Regions from separate parts of the Streptomyces sp. NPDC005374 genome, predicted to be linked through region 1. Evidence: riboswitches for the same ligand, from Rfam matches in the RefSeq annotation. Region 1 holds a riboswitch; the other holds the start of a gene.
What was found. A riboswitch is a leader RNA that binds a small molecule or an ion and turns the genes downstream of it on or off. The one in region 1 is predicted to bind S-adenosylmethionine.
Positions count from the first base shown of each region.

Region 2: it holds a riboswitch for S-adenosylmethionine, as region 1 does, so the genes downstream of both, ACFYRX_RS22525 (amino acid ABC transporter permease) here and ACFYRX_RS31760 (aminotransferase class V-fold PLP-dependent enzyme) in region 1, are expected to answer to the same signal.

Region 1 is NZ_JBIAKA010000014.1:55,278-62,523, reverse strand. Features, by position in the region: gene ACFYRX_RS31780 (c-type cytochrome) at 1-386, shown strand, start outside; gene ACFYRX_RS31775 (Rieske 2Fe-2S domain-containing protein) at 383-1,438, shown strand; gene ACFYRX_RS31770 (cytochrome bc complex cytochrome b subunit) at 1,435-3,072, shown strand; gene trpD (anthranilate phosphoribosyltransferase) at 3,192-4,256, shown strand; SAM riboswitch class IV at 4,329-4,445, shown strand; gene ACFYRX_RS31760 (aminotransferase class V-fold PLP-dependent enzyme) at 4,568-5,929, shown strand; gene ACFYRX_RS31755 (PQQ-binding-like beta-propeller repeat protein) at 5,998-7,246, shown strand, end outside.
Region 2 is NZ_JBIAKA010000008.1:360,332-367,577, forward strand. Features, by position in the region: gene ACFYRX_RS22510 (IlvD/Edd family dehydratase) at 1-379, shown strand, start outside; gene ACFYRX_RS22515 (putative leader peptide) at 502-624, shown strand; gene ACFYRX_RS22520 (glutathione S-transferase C-terminal domain-containing protein) at 756-1,622, shown strand; SAM riboswitch class IV at 1,705-1,814, shown strand; gene ACFYRX_RS22525 (amino acid ABC transporter permease) at 2,152-3,135, shown strand; gene ACFYRX_RS22530 (amino acid ABC transporter ATP-binding protein) at 3,132-3,911, shown strand; gene ACFYRX_RS22535 (transporter substrate-binding domain-containing protein) at 3,961-4,983, shown strand; gene ACFYRX_RS22540 (GNAT family N-acetyltransferase) at 5,081-5,812, shown strand; gene ACFYRX_RS22545 (putative leader peptide) at 5,809-5,955, shown strand; gene ACFYRX_RS22550 (LLM class flavin-dependent oxidoreductase) at 6,037-7,221, shown strand.

The DNA.
Region 1 (7,246 bases):
CCGACATCGCCAAGGGTGGCGAGCTGTTCCGTGACAACTGCACGCAGTGCCACAACTTCACCGGCAAGGGTGGAGCGCTGACGCACGGCAAGTTCGCGCCGAGCCTTGACGGCGTCGACCCGAAGCACATCTACGAGGCCATGCAGACCGGCCCGCAGAACATGCCGTCGTTCCCCGACACCACGCTGTCGGAGCAGAACAAGAAGGACATCATCGCGTACCTGAACGCGGTCAACGGCGACGACACCGTGAGCCCCGGCGGTCTTGAGCTGGGCGGTCTCGGCCCGGTCTCCGAAGGCCTGTTCGGCTGGATCTTCGGCCTCGGCGCGCTGATCGCGGTCGCCATCTGGGTCGCCGCTCGGACCGCAAAGGCCAAGAAGTCATGAGTAGCCAAGACATTCCAGAAGAGAACCTGCCCGCTGAGCAGGACGCGCACGGCGCGGTAGGCGTCGCGGACGACAAGAACCCGTTCGCGGACCCAGGGCTGCCGCCCCACGAGCACCGGGTGCAGGACATCGACGAGCTGGCCGCCAAGCGGTCCGAGCGCACGGTGGCCATGCTCTTCACGGTCTCGATGCTCGCCACGGTCGGGTTCATCGCCTCCTACGTGGGCATCCCCCACGACAAGGCGATCTTCGTCTTCCCGATCGGGCACATCAACGCGCTGAACTTCGCGCTGGGCCTGACCCTCGGTCTCGCCCTGTTCTCGATCGGCGCGGGGGCGGTCCACTGGGCCCGCACCCTGATGTCCGACGAGGAGATCGCCGACGAGCGTCACCCGATCGAGGCGTCGCCCGAGGTCCGCGCGAAGGTCCACGCGGACTTCAAGCAGGGCGCCAAGGAGTCGGCGCTCGGCCGTCGCAAGCTGATCCGCAACACGATGTTCGGCGCGCTGGCCCTGTTCCCGCTCTCCGGCGTCATGCTGCTGCGCGACCTCGGCCCGCTGCCCGGCACCAAGCTCCGCCACACCCTGTGGTCCAAGGGCAAGCTGCTGGTCAACGTGAACACCGACCAGCCGCTGCGTGCCTCCGACATCGCGGTCGGCTCGCTGACCTTCGCCAGGCCCGAGGGCCTGGAGGAGCACGACGAGGACTTCCAGACCGAGATCGCCAAGGCCGCCCTGATGATCGTCCGCATCCAGCCGGACAACATCAAGGACAAGCGCGAGCTCGAGTGGTCGCACGAGGGAATCGTCGCGTACTCGAAGATCTGCACCCACGTCGGTTGCCCGATCTCCCTGTACGAGCAGCAGACGCACCACGTGCTCTGCCCCTGCCACCAGTCCACCTTCGACCTCTCCGACGGCGCCCGGGTGATCTTCGGCCCCGCCGGTCACGCCCTGCCGCAGCTGCGGATCGGCGTGAACGAGGAGGGCTACCTTCAAGCGCTCGGCGACTTCGAAGAGCCCGTCGGCCCTGCATTCTGGGAGCGCGGATGAGCACTACGACCTCCACCGACTCGCGCTCGCGCGAGAAGGCCCCGGCCGGCGAGCGCGTCGCCGACTGGGCCGACGGACGGCTCGGGATCTACTCCCTCGCCAAGTCCAACATGCGCAAGATCTTCCCCGACCACTGGTCGTTCATGCTGGGCGAGATCTGCATGTACAGCTTCATCATCATCATCCTCACGGGTGTGTACCTGACGCTGTTCTTCCACCCGTCGATGAACGAGGTGGAGTACCACGGCAGCTACGTCCCGCTGCAGGGACAGCTGATGTCCGAGGCGTTCAACTCGACCATGCACATCTCCTTCGATGTGCGCGGTGGTCTGCTGATCCGGCAGATCCACCACTGGGCGGCGCTGATCTTCCTCGCCGGCATGTTCGTGCACATGATGCGGGTGTTCTTCACGGGCGCGTTCCGCAAGCCGCGTGAGGTCAACTGGCTGTTCGGCTTCCTGCTGTTCGTCCTCGGCATGTTCACCGGCTTCACCGGTTACTCGCTCCCGGACGACCTGCTCTCCGGCACCGGTGTCCGCTTCATGGAGGGCGCGGTCCTGTCCGTGCCGATCGTCGGCACGTACCTGTCGTTCTTCCTGTTCGGCGGCGAGTTCCCGGGCGGCGACTTCGTGGCCCGCTTCTACTCGATCCACGTCCTGCTGCTGCCGGGCATCATGCTCGGCCTGATGGTGGCGCACCTGATCCTGGTCTTCTACCACAAGCACACGCAGTTCGCGGGCCCCGGCAAGACCAACAACAACGTGGTCGGCATGCCGCTGCTGCCGGTCTACATGGCCAAGGCCGGAGGCTTCTTCTTCCTGGTCTTCGGTGTCATCGCGGCCATCGCGGCGATCGCCTCCATCAACCCGATCTGGGCGATGGGCCCCTACCGTCCCGACCAGGTGTCCACGGGCGCCCAGCCGGACTGGTACATGGGCTTCTCCGAGGGCCTGATCCGTGTCATGCCGGGCTGGGAGATCAACTTCTGGGGTCACACGCTGGTCCTGGGCGTGTTCATCCCGCTGGTCATCTTCCCGCTGGTCCTGGTCGCGATCGCGGTCTACCCGTTCATCGAGTCCTGGGTCACCGGCGACAAGCGCGAGCACCACATCCTGGACCGCCCGCGCAACGCCCCGACGCGTACGGCCTTCGGTGTCGCGTGGATCACCTGGTACCTGGTGCTGCTGATCGGTGGTGGAAACGACCTCTGGGCCACCCACTTCCACCTGTCGATCAACGCCATCACCTGGTTCGTCCGGGTCGCGTTCTTCGTCGCCCCGGTCCTCGCGTTCATCGCCACCAAGCGGATCTGCCTCGGCCTCCAGCGCCGCGACAAGGACAAGGTGCTGCACGGCCGCGAGTCCGGCATCATCAAGCGCCTGCCGCACGGTGAGTTCGTCGAGGTCCACGAGCCGCTCAGCCAGGAGCAGCTGCACACGCTCACGGCGCACGAGCAGTACGAGCCGGCCGCGATCGGCGCCACGGTCGACGAGAACGGCGTCGAGCGCAAGGTGAAGGGTTCCGAGAAGCTGCGCGCCAAGCTGAGCGAGGCGTACTACGGCGAGGAAGCCCAGATCGCCAAGCCGACCGTCGAGGAGTACAAGGAGATCACGAGCGGCCACGGCCACCACTGATCGCTGCCCTCGCCACACGAGGCAGAAGGGCCCCGTCCGAACACCGGACGGGGCCCTTCGCCGTGCACCGGGCTGGATAGGGTGGGGGCAGACTTCCCCACGACATCTGGAGCGGCCCCATGAGCGCTGTGACCCCCGCTGGAGGCGACACCGCGGCGGGCCGTTCCTGGCCCGCCCTCCTCAACGGCCTGCTGGACGGCCGTGATCTGTCCGCCGACGACACCGCCTGGGCGATGGACCTGATCATGCGTGGCGAGGCGACGGACGCGCAGATCGCCGGGTTCGCCGTGGCGCTGCGCGCCAAGGGCGAGACCGTCGAGGAGATCACCGGGCTGGTCCGGACGATGTACGAGCACGCGAACGTCATCGAGGTGCCGGGCCGGACGGTCGACATCGTCGGCACCGGCGGCGACGGCGCGAAGACGGTGAACATCTCCACGATGTCGTCGATCGTCATCGCCGGCACCGGCGCGAAGGTCGTCAAGCACGGCAACCGGGCCGCCTCCTCGGCGTCCGGCGCCTCGGACGTCCTGGAGAAGCTCGGCGTCAATCTGGAGCTGACGCCGAAGCGGGTGGCCGAGGTGGCGGAAGAGGCCGGGATCACTTTCTGCTTCGCGATCAAGTTCCATCCGGCGTTGCGTCATGTGGCCGCCGCACGCGGGCAGTTGGGGATCCGGACCACCTTCAACGCGCTGGGTCCGCTGACCAACCCGGCCAGGGTGAAGGCTCAGGCCGTGGGAGTCGCCGACCCCCGTCTGGCACCGCTCATCGCCGGTGTCCTGGCCGAGCGTGGCAACTCCTCCCTCGTCTTCCGCGGCGACGACGGCTTCGACGAGCTGACCACCACGTCCACGTCCCGGGTGTGGATCGTGCGCGACGGCAAGGTCACCGAGGAGAGCTTCGACCCGCGGGACGTCGGCCTCGAACTGGTCCCGGTGGAGGCGCTGCGGGGCGCGGACCCCTCCTACAACGCCGACGTGGCGCTGCGGCTGCTGGACGGCGAGACGGGGCCCGTGCGGGACGCCGTACTCCTGAACTCGGCGGCCGCGCTGGTGGCTCTGGATCCCGGTACCGGGACGCTGGCCGAGCAGTTGCGGGCCGGGATGGACAGGGCCGCGGAGTCGATCGACTCGGGTGCGGCCAAGCGGACGCTGGAGCGTTGGGTGGCCGCGAGCAACGCGTAGCAGGGCGTCGCGGTCCCGTAGTCCGGACACGGGTTGCGGGACCGCGATCAGTTCCCGTACGTTTCTGTACCAGGTCATGAGTGACAGTCATGAGGCCCCGGCCGACTGTCCGGCAACCCTCCGTCCGTGGCGGGGTGCCCCGGGTGAAGACCAGGCCGTAGGCAGTGAGGTCTACGGCAAGCGCGGGCCCCTCTCGACACCAGGGGTCCTGGTCGTTCGAGGGAGTCTTCCGTGAGCAATCGAATGCGATAGGGCCGCGAGCCCCGCTTCCGCGCACCCATCTCACCTTTCTCTTGTCACGGGAGTTCCCCATGTCCGTCTCCACCGCTGCCTCCGTCCAGACCATTTGTGCCCAGCTGCCCGTTCTGGGTCGGGATGTCACCGTCCCGCTCGTCACGGGCGGCGTGGTCACCTACGCGGCGCTCGACTACGCGGCCAGCGCCCCGGCCCTCCAGCGCGTCTGGGACGACGTGGCGGCCTACGCGCCCTACTACGGCAGCGTCCACCGCGGTGCCGGCTACCTCTCCCAGCTGTCGACCGACCTCTTCGAGAACGCCCGTAAGACCGTCGCCGAGTTCCTCGACTGCCGCGACGACGACCAGCTGGTCTTCACCCGGTCGACCACCGACTCGCTCAACCTCCTCGCCGCCGCCCTGCCCGCTGACTGCCAGGTCTTCGTCTTCGAGACCGAGCACCACGCGAGCCTGCTGCCCTGGCAGGACGCCCGCGTCAGCTACCTCGACGCCCCGCGCACCCCGCGACAGGCCGTCGAGACCCTGCAGAAGGCCCTCGCCGCCCGTGACCCCCAAGGCCCGGCCCTGGTCTGCGTCACCGGCGCCTCCAACGTCACCGGCGAGCTGTGGCCGGTCCGCGAACTGGCCGCCGCCGCCCACGCGCACGGCGCCCGGATCGTCCTCGACGCCGCCCAGCTCGCCCCGCACCACCCCGTGAGCGTCCGTGACCTCGACGTCGACTGGATCGCCTTCTCCGGCCACAAGCTCTACGCCCCCTTCGGCTCCGGAGTCCTCGCCGGCCGCGCCGACTGGTTGAAGGCCGCCGACCCCTACCTCGCGGGCGGCGGCGCCAGCCGCAAGGTCACCCGGCGCGAGGACGGGGGAGTGGACGTGGAGTGGCACGAGAGCGCCGCCCGCCACGAGGCCGGGTCCCCGAACGTCATCGGCGCCTACTCCATCGCGTCGGCCTGCAAGGCGCTCACCGAGGCCGGCTTCGACAGCCTGGTGGCCCGCGAGCAGTACCTGATCTCCAAGGTTCGTGAAGGACTGGAAGAGGTCCCCGAGGTCCGCGTGCTGTCCCTCTTCGGCGACGACGCCCCCCGCGTCGGCGTGATCTCCTTCGTCGTCGAGGGCTGGAACAGCTCCCACTTCGCCGCCGCCCTGTCCGCCGAGTACGGCATCGGCGTCCGCGACGGCCTCTTCTGCGCCCACCCCCTCCTGCGCACCCTCCTCGGCAGCGACCCGCAGGCCCAGGGTGAGTGCGGGGCCCCCGAGGCGGCGCCCGGCGAGAAGTCCCTCAACGCGATCCGGGTGAGCTTCGGCGCGGGCACGCCCGACGAGCACGTGGAGCGGTTCGTGCAGGCCGTGAAGGAACTGGTCGCGGACGGTGCGAAGTGGACGTACCGCACCGAGGACGGCCGCTGCGTCCCGGCCGTCTGACGTACTGACGTCCGGCGCGCGTATACGCTCCCCCTCGGCAGCCGTACGGAATGCAGGGGGAGCCTGGGGTGCAGGAGCTGCGCGAGACGGACCCGCGGACCATCGGGCCCTACGAGGTCCTGGGCAGACTCGGGTCCGGCGGCATGGGCGAGGTGTATCTCGCCGAGGCGCGGGGCGGGCTGCGGCTGGCCGTGAAGGTCGTACGGGCCGAGCACGCCGAGGACCGCACCTTCCGCGCCCGGTTCCGGCACGAGGTGCGGGCCGCGCAGACCGTCGGCGGGGCGGGCACGTACACCGCGCGGGTCGTGGACGCGGACACCGAGGCCGCGCGGCCGTGGATGGCCACCGAGTTCGTGCAGGGCCCCAACCTGCGGGACGCGGTGCTCGACCGGGGACCGCTGCCCGCGGACGCGGTACGGCTGCTGGCGGCCGCGCTCGCCGAGGCGCTCGCCGCGATCCACGCCAAGGGGCTGGTCCACCGGGACCTCAAGCCCTCCAACATCCTGCTCTCGCCGGACGGGCCGCGGGTCATCGACTTCGGGATCGTGCGGGCCCTGGAGGGCACCGCGCTGACCCGGACCGGCGTGGTCGTCGGCTCGGTCGGCTATCTCTCGCCCGAGCAGATCCGCAACGGCGCCCAGGTGGTGCCGGCCAGTGACGTCTTCTCCCTGGGCGCGGTCCTCGCGTACGCGTCCGGCGGGAAGGAACCGTTCGGCGAGGGGCAGGACTCGGTCGTTCTGCTGCGGATCCTGACCGGCGACGTCGACCTGTCCGCCGTACCGGAGGAACAGCTGCAGTTGGTGGAGTCCTGCCTGCGGGACGATCCCGGCGCGCGGCCGACGACCACGGAACTGGTCGCGGCCGCGGGGCACACCGCGGGATCCCTGCGCGAGGAACTGCGGGCGGGGTGGTGGTACGCCCCCGGTGCCGTGAAGGAGCCCGAGGCCGCTCAGGGCGGTGCGCGCTGGGTTCCCGGGCACGACTCGGGGGAGCGGGAGAGCCGGGTCGAGTACGTGGCGCCCGTGACCGTCACGGACGTTCCCGCGGTCACCCACGTCTCGCCGACGCCCGTCCCGCCGTCCCGGCGCCGGCTGCTGCGGGCCGTGGCGGGCGGTGCCGGGGTCGTGGCGGCCGGTGGCGTGGGCGGGTGGCTGTGGCTGCGGGACTCGTCGGACTCCGTCGAGGGCGGGGCGGGCGCGGCCGGTGCGGGGATCTCGAAGGGCACGCCCGCGACGGGCTGGCAGTACAAGGTCCAGGGGCTCGGCGGGCGGCGCGGCCCCTGCGCCGCGCTCTCGCCGGACGGCACGCGGGTGTACG
Region 2 (7,246 bases), on a different contig from region 1:
CATGCCGCTCCCCACCAAGCTGTTGGAGCAGGGCGTGCGGGACATGGTCCGCGTCTGCGACGGCCGGATGAGCGGCACCGCGTACGGCACCGTCGTACTGCACGTGGCACCGGAAGCGGCGGCGGGCGGGCCCCTCGCGCTCGTACGGACCGGAGACGTCATCAGCCTCGACGTTGAGGCCCGCCGCATCGACCTGGAGGTGCCCGCCGAAGAACTCGCCGCGCGCACCCCGAACGCGGCCACCGTGGAGGGCTTCGCCGACCCGCGGCGGGGCTGGGAGCGGCTCTACGTCGACCACGTCCAACAGGCCGACACCGGCGCGGACCTGGACTTCCTCCTCGGCTCCAGCGGCTCGGAGGTCAGCCGCGAGTCGCACTGACCAGGGGGGCGATCGGCGGCACAGCCTGCCCGCGCACTGCCCGCCCACTGGACGCCCTCTTGACGTGTGCCCGTGGCAGATCGACACTCCAGATGGGAATCCTAGTGAACAGGTAGGGAAACATGGGGCGCCTTGAACCGGCCGTCGGCCGAGTGAGCCGTACGTCTCGGCCGTCGCCTCTTCTGACCTCCCGCCGGCACATCGATCTGCAGCGGGTCTGCAGCGCGATCAGGCCCCTGGGCTGAGCCCGGCCGCTCCCACCGTTCCGTACCCGGACCGCACGCCCTTGCCGTCGCGCACAGGGACGGCTGCCTGTTCCCGCCCGACGACGCTTCCGCCGCGCGTACGTCTGCGCACCGACATCCCGGGGAGACTCATGACCGTCACACCGCTCGCCCACGTCCCCACCACCCACCCGGCCCCCGCGTTTCGCGGCCGGATCGGCCAGGACGCGCGCAGTGGGCACTACGCCGTGCCGCTCCGCTACCGGCTCCATGTGGCCGCGGCCTGCGCCGACGGCCTGCGCATCGCCGTCGTGCACAGTCTGCTCGGTCTCGACGACGTCTGTCCCGTGACCTTCCTCGACCCGGTCCCCGACTGTCCCGACGGCGGGCACTCCGCGTTGCGCCCGCTCTACGAGGCCAGTGCGCACCGGTACACCGGCGCGGCCGTCGCGCCGGTGCTCAGCGACGCCTGGTCGGGGCGGATCGTCAGCACCCACGCCGCCGACATCACCCGCGACCTCGCCCAGCACTTCGGCGCCGGCCGGCCGGCGTTGTACCCGTGCGGGGCGGAGTCGGAGACCGAGGCCGTCGAGCGGATGTGCGCCGGCATCGAGCGGTCCGCCCAGCACGCCGGGTCCGCGGGCGGCGACGAGGCCGAGCGTGCCGCCGCGCTGGAGCAACTGCTGGACTCCCTGAGCTCGTTGGAGCGCTGGCTCATCGGACGCAAGTACCTGATCCGGGATCACGTCACCGCCGCCGACGTCGAGTTGTGGGTCACCCTGGTCCAACTCGACACCGTGCACCGCGACCACCTGGACGCCGCCGCGGTGCAGCGCATCGCCGACCACCCGACCCTGTGGGCCTACGCGCGCCGCCTCGCCGCACACCCGGCCTTCGGCACCCACCTCGACCTCGACGGCATCGCCCGCCGGCACCACGCCCACTGCCAGGGCCTGGAGGCCGCCGGAGCCGCCGTGCAGATCCTGGACTGGGCGTCGCACACCGGCCGCACGTCCTGACCTTTCAACTGATGGACCTGTTTCACCTGTTGGACCGGTATTGACATTCCTTCGGGCATTTGTCTTAACTACGGCTCAGAACGGTCATGAGTGTCAGCGACAAGCCCTGGCTTGCTGACCGGCAACCCTCGCTCCGCGGTGGGGTGCCCCAGGTGACGACCGGACCGGATCACTTTTCGGTAAGCGCGAGGGCCCAAGGGGCCGGAAGAACACGGTGACGGACATGTACGCAGCCTCCAGGACGGCCCCGCGCCGCGCCCAGAGCTGCGTACAGCCGTACACCGACGTGCTCGTGGCCGACCGGAGCGTCGATCTGCTCCGCGTCAGCAGCGCACTGTGTACCGCACCGGGCCGTGCCCGCTGTCGGGGCTGACGTTTCTCCTCTCCAGCCCCCGCGTTCCTGACGAACGCCGCGCTCGCGGTGTGCCGTCACCCGCCCAGCCCCGGTGCCCGTGCGTTCGCGTCCTACCGCCGTAGTACGCAGAGCCCGCCGTGCCCCCGGGGAACACCGACTCCGCCGGAGCCCCTCATGAGTGAGCCCCCAGGCGCCGCCGTGTCCGTCACCGAGGCACCGCCGCAAGCCGACACCCCGTCACAACCACTCGCCGCACAGCGGGTTCTGCCGCTCCGGCGGCCGGGACGCTGGATCGCCACCGCCGTCGTCCTGGTCCTGGCGGCGCAGTTCGTCCACGGTCTGGCGACCAACCCCTTCTACCAGTGGGACCGGTTCGGCTACTGGTTCCTGCGGCCGACCGTCCTCGACGGGCTCCTCATCACCCTCGAAGTCACCGCCTACAGCGCGGTGTTGGGGCTCCTGGGCGGAGTCCTGCTCGCTCTGGCCAGGCTCTCCAGGAGCCCGGTGCTGCGGGCGGTGAGCTGGACCTACGTCTGGGCGCTGCGCTCGATCCCCCTGATCGTGCTCCTGCTGTTCCTCTACAACTTCTCCGCCCTGTACCGGACGTTGAGCGTCGGCGTCCCCTTCGGGCCGGCCTTCTTCACCTTCGACGAGTCCCGGCTCGCCACCGACATGGTCATCGCGGTGATCGGCCTCAGCCTCAACGAGGCGGCGTACGCGGCCGAAGTCGTCCGCGGCGGCATCCTCTCCGTCGACCAGGGCCAGCACGAAGCGGCCGCCGCGCTCGGCCTGCCCAAGGGCTACCAGTTCCGCAGGATCGTCTTCCCGCAGGCGCTGCGCTCCATCACCCCGAACTACGTCAACCAGCTCATCGGCCTCATCAAGAGCACCTCGCTGGTCTTCTACGTCTCCCTGCTCGACCTGTTCGGCACCGTGCAGTCCATGGGCTCCACCTACCCCGGCGACATCGTGCCGCTGCTGCTGGTGGCCACCGTCTGGTACCTGATCCTGACCAGCGCCGTCTCCGTCGTCCAGTTCTACGTCGAGCGGTACTACGCCCGGGGCGCCACGCGCTCCCTGCCACCGACCCCGCTCCAGAAACTGCGGGCCGCCGTCACCGGTCTCGGGGCCCGCATCCGCAGGGAGACCGCCGTATGACCGTCACCGACATCACGCCCGTCGCGCTCGAAGTGCACGGCGTGCACAAGTGGTACGGCGCCCACCGCGTCCTGGACGGCGTCGACCTCACCGTGCGCCCCGGCGAGGTCACCGTGATCATCGGCCCGTCCGGCTCCGGGAAGTCCACCCTGCTGCGGGTCATCAACCACCTGGAGAAACCGGAGATCGGCCACGTCAGCGTCAACGACGAGCTGATCGGCGTCCGTCGGCAGGGCGACCGCCTCAAGGAGCTCAGCGAGCGCGCGATACTGACCCAGCGCAGCCGCATCGGATTCGTCTTCCAGAACTTCAACCTCTTCCCGCACCTGACCGTGCTCGACAACGTGGCAGCCGCCCCCGTGGCGACCGGGAAGCTCACCAAGGCGGCGGCCCAGGAACTGGCCCGCGAACTCCTCGACAGGGTCGGCCTCGCCGACAAGGCCACCGCCTACCCGCGCCAGTTGTCGGGCGGCCAGCAGCAACGCGTGGCCATCGCCCGGGCCCTCGCCCTGCGCCCCGGTGTGATCCTCTTCGACGAGCCGACCTCCGCCCTCGACCCCGAACTCGTCGGTGAGGTCCTCGCCGTCATCAAGGACCTGGCGACCAGCGGCACCACTCTCGTCATCGTCACCCACGAGATCGGCTTCGCCCGCGAGATCGCCGACCGGGTCGTCTTCATCGACGGCGGCCGCATCGTCGAGCAGGGCCCGCCCTCCGAGGTCCTCGACAAGCCACGGCACGAGAGGACCCGGGACTTCCTGAGCAAGGTCCTCTGAACCCCGTTCGCCCCCATCATCCCTTTCGGCCCAACTCCTAAGGACAGCCATGCCCCTTCACCCCTCCCGGCGCAGTCTGATACGCGGCATCACCGCGGCGACCGCCGTCGCCACCCTTGCCGGCGGGCTCGCCGCCTGCGGCGGTGACAGCGACGCCGCCACCCGGACGACCGACAGCGCCGGCACGGTCACCGTGGGCCAGATTTCCAACGGTGCCGCCAAGGAGACCGCCCTCAAGGTCGCCGAGGTCAAGTCCATCAGCGCCGAACTGCCCGACGCGGTCAAGAAGAGCGGCAAGCTCGTCATCGGCTCCGGCACCCTCCCCTCCGGCGCCCCGCCACTCGGCTACATAGGCAGCGACCAGAAGACCGTCACCGGCTCCGAGCCCGACCTGGCCCGCCTGGTCGCCGCCGTCCTCGGCCTCAAGCCCGAGGTCAAGCAGTTCACCTGGGAGAACCTCTTCGTCGGCATCGACAGCGGCAAGGTGAACGTCGGCTTCTCCAACATCACCGACACCGAGGAACGCAAGAAGAAGTACGAGTTCGCCTCCTACCGCAAGGACGACCTCGCCTTCGAGACGCTCAAGAGCGCGAAGTGGAGCTTCGACGGCGACTACGAGGCGCTCGCGGGCCAGACCGTCTCGGTCGGCGCCGGCACCAACCAGGAGCGGATCCTGCTGGAGTGGCAGAGCAAGCTGAAGAAAGAGGGCAAGAAGCTGACCATCAAGTACTTCCAGGACAGTGCCAGCCTCTATCTCGCCCTCAACAGCGGCAAGATCGACGCCTACTTCGGCCCCAGCCCGAACCTCTCCTACCACGCGACCCAGACCGCGAGCACGCCCAGCCCGACCAAGATCGCCGGTCAGTTCTCCGGTGCCGGAGAAACACTCCAGGGCCTGATCGCCGCGACCGCGAAGAAGGACAGCGGCCTCGCCAAGCCCCTCGCCGACGCGATCAACTACCTGATCGACAACGGCCAGTACGCCAAGTGGCTCGCCGCGTGGAACCTCTCCAACGACGCCGTCACCAAGTCGGAGGTCAACCCGCCCGGGCTGCCGCTCGACAACTCCTGACTCCCCGCCGAACAGCCCGGCCGACCCGCACGTCCATCGAGAAGGGGACTCCGCCTCAGTGGTTCAGCAGACCGAAGTCCGCAGCGGCGGAGCCCCCTTGGGGGACACCGCACCCGACACCACCGTCCTCGACACCACCGTCCTCGACAACGCCGTATGGGCCGCCCTCGACGGCCCGCACGCCCACCTCGCCGAACGTGTCGGCCGCGCCGCCCGCTACCCGAACGACGTCTACGCCTTCGCCGCGCTCGACGATCCCGGTGACCCTGCCGCGTGGGCCGACCTGCACACACTCGTCGGCCCGGGAACCACCGTACGGATCAAGCCCGTCGACACGGTCCCCGAAGGCTGGGAGATCGTCGGCGGGGGAGTGGGCGTGCAGCTCGTCGACACCGCGCTGCGCGCCGAACCGGCCCCCGAGGCGGTACGGCTCGGCCCCGACGACGTGCCCGAGATCCTGGACCTGGTCGCCCGCACCAGACCTGGCCCCTTCCTCCGACGGACCATCGCACTCGGCACCTACCTCGGCATCCGCGACGAGGGACGCCTGATCGCCCTCGCGGGCGAGCGGCTGCGGCCGCCCGGCTGGACCGAGATCAGCGCCGTCTGCACCGACCCGGCCCACCGCGGCCGGGGCCTGGCCACCCGGCTGGTCCGCGCGGTCGCCGCGGGCATCCGGGAGCGCGGCGACACGCCGTTCCTGCACGCGGCCGCGGACAACACGAACGCGATCCGGCTCTACGAGTCCCTCGGCTTCACCCTGCGCCGCCGCTCGCCGGTCCTCCTGGTCCGCAGCCCAGGAACATCCCGCGACGGTACGGCGTTGTGACTCACGACGAGATCCGCCGGGCGCTGTCGTGCGCCCAGAAGGAGGAGGTGACGGGCGTGCTCCGCACCCTGCGCTCCGCCCACCTCCACTCCCGGCCCCACATCGATCTCCAGCGTGTGTCCGCCGCGCTCTGTTGTTCCTGAACCGTCACCTGCCCCAGCAGCCGTGCCCCGCCCACCCGAGGGCCGGCCCTCTCGTACGGACTTCCAGGAAGGCACCCACTCGTGTCCCCTTCTTCTTCCCTGCATCTCGCCGTCGCCCTTGACGGCACCGGCTGGCACCCCGCCTCCTGGCGCGAGCCGGTGGCCCGGCCCGGTGAGCTGCTCACCGCCGGATACTGGGCCGATCTGGTCGCCGAGGCCGAGCGCGGCCTGCTCGACTTCGTCACCATCGAGGACGGCCTCGGCCCGCAGTCCTCCCACTTCTTCGAGCCGGACGAACGCACCGACCAGGTCCGCGGCCGCCTCGACGCCGTGCTCATCGCCTCCCGCATCGCCCCGCTCACCCGGCACATCGGCCTGGTCCCGACCGCGGTGGTCACCCACACGGAGCCCTTCCACATCTCCAAGGCCATCGCGACCCTCGACTATGTCAGCACCGGCCGGGCCGGGCTGCGCGTCCAGATCACCGCGCGCCCGAACGAGGCCGCGCACTTCGGCCGCCGCACCATCCCCCCGATCGAGGACTACGACAGCCCGGTCGTCACCGACCTCTTCGACGAGGCCGCCGACCACGTGGAGGCCATACGCCGCCTCTGGGACAGCTGGGAGGACGACGCCGAGATCCGCGACGCCGCCACCGGCCGCTTCGTCGACCGGGACAAGCTGCACTACATCGACTTCGAGGGCAAGCACTTCAGCGTCAAGGGCCCCTCCATCACACCCCGTCCGCCGCAGGGGCAGCCCCTCGTCACCGCCCTCGGCCACCAGAGCGTCCCCTACCGGCTCATCGCCCGCCAGGCCGACGTCGGCTACATCACCCCGCACGACACCGACCAGGCCCGCGCGATCGTCGCCGAGATCCGCGCCGAGCAGGCAACGGCCGGTCGTGCCGGCGAACCCCTGCACATCTTCGGTGACCTGGTGGTCTTCCTCGACGACGACCCGGCCGAGGCCGCCGCGCGCAGGGACCGCCTCGACACGCTCGCGGGGGAGCAGTACCGCAGCGACGCCCGTATCTTCACCGGCACTCCGGCCCAACTCGCCGATCTGCTCGGCGAGTTCCAGGCGGCCGGACTCAGCGGCTTCCGGCTGCGGCCCGCGGTCCTCGGCCACGACCTCCCGGCGATCACCCGAGGTCTGGTCCCCGAACTCCAGCGCCGGGGCGCCTTCCGCACCGCGTACGAGGCCGACACCCTGCGCGGTCTCCTGGGCCTCGCCCGCCCCGCCAACCGTTACGCCACCGCCTGAGCCACTGGGCCACTGGGCCATTGAG